Kitasatospora sp. NBC_00315: one gene and its partner. The main gene of each other region encodes a partner of the protein of the gene in region 2 in a complex. Links are inferred from orthologs where the notes say so. Each region holds a gene or a part of one and is shown on either strand. Other genes may lie near its edges. The genes, in order: rpsG and tig.

The links.
Region 1: the proteins of tig (region 2) and rpsG are in contact, whole or in part, in a crystal structure (PDB 3GTY), measured with the Thermotoga maritima proteins. The link is inferred for Kitasatospora sp. NBC_00315 from one-to-one orthologs. Residues at the interface, in WP_004081061.1 of Thermotoga maritima: Glu122, Val124, Val129, Leu130, Tyr133, Glu188, Gly259, Ile262, Tyr263, Glu266, Ser270, Glu273, Gln274, Glu277, Arg308, Gln311, Ile312, Ser315, Tyr316, Glu325, Arg329, Arg336, Leu363, Phe366, Trp367, Arg373, Leu377, Arg381, Leu384, Glu387; in WP_004081843.1 of Thermotoga maritima: Lys34, Lys52, Lys55, Glu59, Arg62, Gln63, Glu66, Asn67, Lys69, Val71, Arg95, Ala109, Lys110, Lys111, Gly112, Arg113, Pro114, Glu117, Glu121, Ile124, Ala125, Tyr127, Asn128, Asn129, Thr130, Gly131, Lys135, Asp139, Arg142, Met143.

The regions. Positions count from the first base shown.
Region 1 is NZ_CP108025.1:4,930,894-4,934,127, reverse strand. What follows is about bases 307-3,227. They hold rpsG (30S ribosomal protein S7), read right to left. Parts: upstream 2,042-3,227; coding sequence 1,571-2,041; downstream 307-1,570. Other genes in these bases: OG823_RS20380 (DUF2142 domain-containing protein), read right to left, coding at 2,867-3,227; rpsL (30S ribosomal protein S12), read right to left, coding at 2,044-2,415; fusA (elongation factor G), read right to left, coding at 307-1,531. Outside these bases: more of fusA, read right to left, coding at 1-306; more of OG823_RS20380, read right to left, coding at 3,228-3,234.
Region 2 is NZ_CP108025.1:5,595,536-5,598,717, reverse strand. What follows is about bases 301-3,169. They hold tig (trigger factor), read right to left. Parts: upstream 2,500-3,169; coding sequence 1,102-2,499; downstream 301-1,101. Other genes in these bases: OG823_RS23275 (MDR family MFS transporter), read right to left, coding at 2,749-3,169; OG823_RS23285 (ATP-dependent Clp protease proteolytic subunit), read right to left, coding at 301-773. Outside these bases: OG823_RS23290 (ATP-dependent Clp protease proteolytic subunit), read right to left, coding at 1-97; more of OG823_RS23285, read right to left, coding at 156-300; more of OG823_RS23275, read right to left, coding at 3,170-3,182. UniProt on the Bacillus subtilis protein: Involved in protein export. Acts as a chaperone by maintaining the newly synthesized protein in an open conformation. Functions as a peptidyl-prolyl cis-trans isomerase.

The DNA of each region.
Region 1 (3,234 bases), 660 kb from region 2 along the record:
AGCCACCGGTCTGCTTCTTGTGCGTGTAGTCGATACGCTCGACGGCCTTGCGGATCGTCTCACGGTACGCGACCTGCGGCTTGCCGACGTTGGCCTCGACCTTGAACTCACGCTTCATACGGTCGACCAGCACCTCGAGGTGCAGCTCGCCCATACCCGCGATGATGGTCTGGCCGGTCTCCTCGTCGGTGTTGACCTGGAAGGACGGGTCCTCCTCGGCCAGCCGCTGGATCGCGGTGCCCAGACGCTCCTGGTCGCCCTTCGACTTCGGCTCGATCGCGACGCGAATGACCGGGGCCGGGAAGTCCATGGACTCCAGGATGACCGGGTGCTTCTCGTCGGACAGGGTCTCGCCGGTGGTGGTCTGCTTGAGACCCATGACGGCGACGATGTCGCCGGCGCCCACCGAGTCGATCTCCTCACGCTTGTTCGCGTGCATGCGGTAGATCTTGCCGATGCGCTCCTTGCGGCCCTTCACCGCGTTGAGGACGGCGGTGCCGGCCTCAAGGCGCCCGGAGTAGATCCGGACGAAGGTGAGCTTGCCGAGGTGCGGGTCGGACATGATCTTGAACGCGAGCGCGGCGAGCGGCTCGTCGTCCGAGGCCTTGCGGGAGATCTTGACCGTGTCGTCGCCGGGCTTGGTGCCCTCGATGGACTCGATGTCCAGCGGCGACGGCAGGTACTTGACGACCGCGTCGAGCAGGGGCTGAACGCCCTTGTTCTTGAACGCGGTGCCACAGAAGATCGGCGTGAAGTCCGAGTTCAGCGTGCCCTTGCGGATCGCGGCGACCAGCAGCTCCTCGGGGACGTCCTCGCCCTCCATGGCGAGTTCCATCACCTCGTCACTGACGTTCGACACGGTGTCCAGCAGCGCCTCGCGGTACTCGTCCGCCTGCTCCTGCAGGTCGGCCGGGATGTCGACGATGTCGTACATCTCGCCCTTGGCGGCCTCGGCCGACCAGACCAGCGCCTTCATGCGGACCAGGTCCACAACGCCGGCGAAGTCGCCCTCGGCACCGATCGGGAGCTGCATCACCAGCGGGGTGGCGCCGAGGCGGTCCACGATGGTGTCGACGCAGAAGAAGAAGTTCGCGCCCGTGCGGTCCAGCTTGTTGATGAAGCAGATGCGCGGGACGCCGTAGCGGTCGGCCTGCCGCCACACGGTCTCGGACTGGGGCTCGACACCGGCGACACCGTCGAACACCGTGACGGCGCCGTCGAGGACGCGGAGCGAACGCTCCACCTCGACGGTGAAGTCGACGTGGCCCGGGGTGTCGATGATGTTGATCGTGTTGGCGACATCGTCGACGGTCCAGTGACAGGTCGTCGCGGCCGACGTGATCGTGATGCCGCGCTCCTGCTCCTGCTCCATCCAGTCCATGGTGGCAGCGCCATCGTGGACCTCACCGATCTTGTACGACACACCGGTGTAGAACAGGATCCGCTCGGTGGTGGTGGTCTTGCCCGCGTCGATGTGCGCCATGATCCCGATGTTGCGGACCCTGGCAAGGTCAAGGGAGGTTGCAGCCATGGTGGCTCGTTCTCTCTCTGTCTAGTGACGGGGTTAGGACTACCAGCGGTAGTGCGCGAAGGCCTTGTTGGACTCGGCCATCTTGTGGGTGTCCTCGCGACGCTTCACGGAAGCGCCCAGGCCGTTGCTGGCGTCGAGGATCTCGTTCATGAGGCGCTCGGTCATGGTCTTCTCGCGACGGGCGCGGGAGTAACCGACCATCCAGCGCAGCGCCAGGGTGGCGGCGCGGCCCGGACGGACCTCGACCGGAACCTGGTACGTCGCGCCACCGACACGGCGGGACTTGACCTCAAGCGCCGGCTTGACGTTCTCAAGCGCGCGCTTCAGGGTGACGACGGGGTCGGCGCCGGTCTTCTCACGAACGCCCTCAAGGGCGCCGTAGACGATCCGCTCGGCGGTGGAGCGCTTGCCGTGCAGCAGGATCTTGTTGACCAGCGACGTCACGACAGGGGAGCCGTAAACCGGGTCAATGATGACCGGGCGCTTCGGGGCGGGGCCCTTACGAGGCATTCTTACTTCTCCTTCTTGGCGCCGTAGCGGCTGCGGGCCTGCTTGCGGTTCTTGACACCCTGGGTGTCGAGCGAGCCGCGGATGATCTTGTAACGCACACCCGGCAGGTCCTTCACACGACCGCCACGCACGAGCACGATGGAGTGCTCCTGCAGGTTGTGGCCCTCGCCCGGAATGTAAGCGGTGACCTCGATCCCGCTGGTGAGGCGCACACGGGCGACCTTACGGAGAGCCGAGTTCGGCTTCTTCGGGGTGGTCGTGTACACACGCGTGCAAACACCACGACGCTGGGGCGAGCCCTTGAGCGCGGGAGTCTTGTTCTTCTCGACCTTGTCCTGCCGGCCCTTTCGGACCAGCTGCTGGATCGTAGGCACCGTTTCTCCGTTTTCTGTGTGCCATCGCTTGGTAGATCTAACCTGCGGTGTTCCCAACCCACACGGCCCCGTGGTCGACCCACGCGGTCGGGTGTGTTGGGCTTCTTCCGGCCCACCCGCCCCGGCTTCGCAGCCGACGCGGACAGTGGAGGAATCGCGGAATCCCATGAGCTGATGTGCAGCGACGGCGCTCGCGCGCGCGAGGCGCTGGAGAGCGCTTCGTTGTGGCGCGGCGGCCGGTGTGCTTGCACGCACAAGGACCCGGGGACACCCCAGGCACAAGGTCAGAGCGTACCTAGCGCATCGGGCTCGGTCAAAACAAATGCAACGCCGCAGGTCGTGGCCGTCCGTGTGGTCCCCGTCCGCGGCGGGGAGCCACACATCCGCCCTATCACAGATCGCCGCGGCACGCATGCCGCCGGCACCCGGACGGCCCCGGGTGACCAGGGTCTCAGGCGTCGGCCGGGATCGCCTGCGGGCCGCGCCGGTGCGTTCCGGTTCCCCGCCCGCTCCCGTCGGGTGCGTCCCCCTCCTCCGCCGGCACTGCGCCGGGGAGCGTCTCGCGGTCCTTCGACAGCGCCACCACCAGAGCGGCCAGCAGCAGCGCGGCCAGGGTGTAGAGCCCCACCCACGCCGGCCAGCCGCCGGGCGGGGCCCACTTCGCCGGGCTGAGCAGCAGCGGACCGCGCTCGCCGACGGCGTTGCGGCGCAGGGCCCAGACGAACGCCGCCGCGTTCACCACCGCGAGCGAGAAGGCCGACAGCGTCACCAGCCGGCGCCACGGCACCCCCACCCGGGGGGAGCGCTTCGCGCAGACCG
Region 2 (3,182 bases):
TGTAACGGCCCTCCGCCCGCGGGGCGGTGGACTCGTGGCGGGCGCCGTAGTACTCGCCGCGCGGCGTGTTGGCGCCGAAGGAAGTGTTGCTGGCCATGGGAGTTCGTCCTCCGAATGCGTGCGTGCCGACGTGTGTGGGGTGCGGAAGAGGGCGCTCAGGCGCCGGTGCCGCCGCCGCCGGGGACATCCGCGGCACTGTGCATGATCGAGTCGATGAGGCCGTACTCCTTGGCCTCCTCCGGGGTGAACCAGCGGTCACGGTCGGAGTCCGCGGTGATCCGCTCGAAGGACTGGCCGCTGTGCTCCGCGATCAGCTCGGACATCCGCTTCTTCGTGCGCAGCAGCTGCTCGGCCTGGATCCGGATGTCGGTGGCGGAGCCGCCGAGGCCCGCCGAGGGCTGGTGCATCAGGATGTTGGCGTTCGGGAGCGAGAAGCGCTTGCCCTTGGCGCCGGCCGTCAGCAGGAACTGGCCCATCGAGGCGGCCATGCCCATCGCGATGGTGACCACGTCGTTCTTGATGTACTGCATGGTGTCGTAGATCGCCATGCCGGCCGTGATCGAGCCACCGGGGGAGTTGATGTAGAGGTAGATGTCCTTGTCCGGGTCAGCGGCCAGAAGCAGCAGCTGCGCGGTGATCTTGTTGGCGATGTCGTCGTCGACCTGCTGGCCGAGGAAGATGATCCGCTCGTTCAGCAGCCGGTTGTAGACCTGGTCGCCCAGGCCGCCGAGCACGTCACCAGCGGCGGCGTGCGGCGCCATCAGGCCAGGCATCTGCATCTGCGGGAACGTCACTTAGCCACCTGCTCAGTCGATGTGGACGGTCGCTCCACGGCCGTCACTTTGTCGCACAGCTTCGGGTCTCACTGCGCCCTACCCGCGAAGCGAAGTCGCAGTGTCGCTGTCCAAGGACCCTAACGCGCAGGCCGGGCCGCAGAATCCCCCACGCAGAACTGTTCGCTGTGAGCGCAGGGTCGGTACGTCCGCGCAGGGCCCCGCAGCGGCCCCGGGACGGACCGCACGGGGGCCGCACGGCACAGGGCCCGGACACCGCTCGCGCGGTGTCCGGGCCCTGTGCCGACACGGGGTGCTACCGGGGCACTCAGGCCTCGGTGGTCTCCTCGGCAGCGGCCTCGACGGCCTCGGCGGCCGGGGCGCTCTCGCCCGACTCGTCCTCGTCGTCGTCGAAGTTGATCTCGTTGCCCTCGGTGTCGACGACCTTGGCGGCCTCGACGACCAGCGCCAGTGCCTTGCCACGGGCGACCTCGCCGACCAGCAGCGGCACCTGGCCACCCTGGACGACCTGCTGCGCGAACTGGTCCGGGGTCAGGCCCGAACCGGCGGCACGGCGGATGAGGTGCTCGGTGAGCTCCTCCTGGTTGACGCCCAGCTCCTCGTTGCCGACGATCTGGTCCAGCACGAACTGGGTCTTGATGCCCTTCTTGGCCTGCTCCTCGGTCTCCGCCAGGAAGTCCTCGAGGGTCTTGTCCTGGGTGGCGAGGTAGGTCGTCAGGTCCAGGCCCATCGGCTCCAGCTGGTGGTGCTCCAGGTTGTGGCGACGGGTCTCGATCTCGTCCTTGAGGAGCTTCTCCGGGTAGTCCATCTCGACCTGCGAGAGCAGCTCGTCGAGGACCTTCTCCTGGGCCTGGGTGGCCTGGTCGAACTCCTTCATGCGCTCGAGGCGCTTGCGGGAGTCGGCACGGAGCTCGTCCAGCGTGTCGAACTCGCTGGCCAGCTGGGCGAACTCGTCGTCCAGCTCCGGCAGCTCCTTCTCCTGGACGGCGGTCACGGTGACGGTGACCTCGGAGGTCTTGCCCGCCTGGGTGCCGCCCTTGAGCTCGGTGCTGAAGGTCGCGGTGCCACCGGCCACCAGGCCGACGACGGCGTCGTCGATGCCGTCGATGAGCCGGCCGGAGCCGATCTCGTAGCTGACACCGGACGCGAGGCCGTCGTCCGGCACCTCGCCGTCGACCTTGGCCTCGAGGTCGACGACCACGATGTCGCCGGCGGCCGCGGCGCGCTCGACGTCCTTGACCGAGGAGAAGCGCTCGCGCAGCTGCTCCAGGGACTTGTCGACGTCCTCGTCGGAAACGACGATCGGGTCGACGGTCACCGAGATCTGGGTGAAGTCCGGCAGGGTGACCTCGGGGCGGATGTCGACCTCGGCGGTGAACTTGAGGTCACCACCGTCGGCGATCTTCTCGACACCCTCGATGTCGGTGATGTCGGGCTGGCCGAGGACCTCGATCTTGCCTTCGTCGACCGCCTGCGTGTAGAAGCGCGGCAGGGCGTCGTTGACTGCCTCTTCCAGCACCGCGGCGCGGCCGAAACGCTGGTCGATGACACGGTTCGGGATCTTGCCCTTGCGGAAGCCCGGGACCGAGACCTGCTGGTTGATCTTCTTGTACGCCGCGTCGAGGCTGGGCTTGAGCTCCTCGAAGGGCACCTCGACGGTGAGTCGAACCCGGGTCGGGTTCAGAGTCTCGACGGCGCTCTTCACGGTTGGGTCTCCTAGTGGGCTTGCGGTCAGGTTGTCTCCGCCGTTCCCGGCGGCCGGCTTGGGCCGGTCAGGTCGGGCGAGACGGGCGATGGGCGGTTGGAGCTGCATCTCCCGTAGGGGGTGGACGGTGAGAGTGACTCCTCGCCCTCGGGCGGTTGACCTGCGTGTACACCACAGGCACCACCGCCAGCGGCCCATCCTACCGGTACCACGAAAGGCGGACGCCAGGGCTGCGTCGTGAAAGACCTCTCAGAGCCGCTCGGCGAGCTCCCCGACACCCTCCGCGACGGGCTCCACGGCAGGTCGGGGAACCGCTCGCATGGTAGCCACCGCATCGGAATCCCGGACGGACAGCGCGACGGCGGCCGCCACCAGGGCCAGTCCCGCGGCCACCAGGAACGCCGCCCGATACGCGTCCAGGTTCGCCACGGGCGTACCCGCCGCGTCCACGGTCACCGTGCCGACGGCCGTCAGCACGGTGCCGAGCACCGCCACACCGAGGGCGGAGCCCAGCTGCCGCTGGGCGTTGTACAGGGTGGAGGCCGCCCCGGTCGCGCGCGGGGGGACGGTGGCGAAGGCGGCGGTCTGGGAGGGCATGAAGACGTGCGACATCGCGAAGCCCGTGACGAAGAGCAGCGCCCGCACCGCCCACAGATTGCTGTCGGGGGTGATGGTCGCCATCA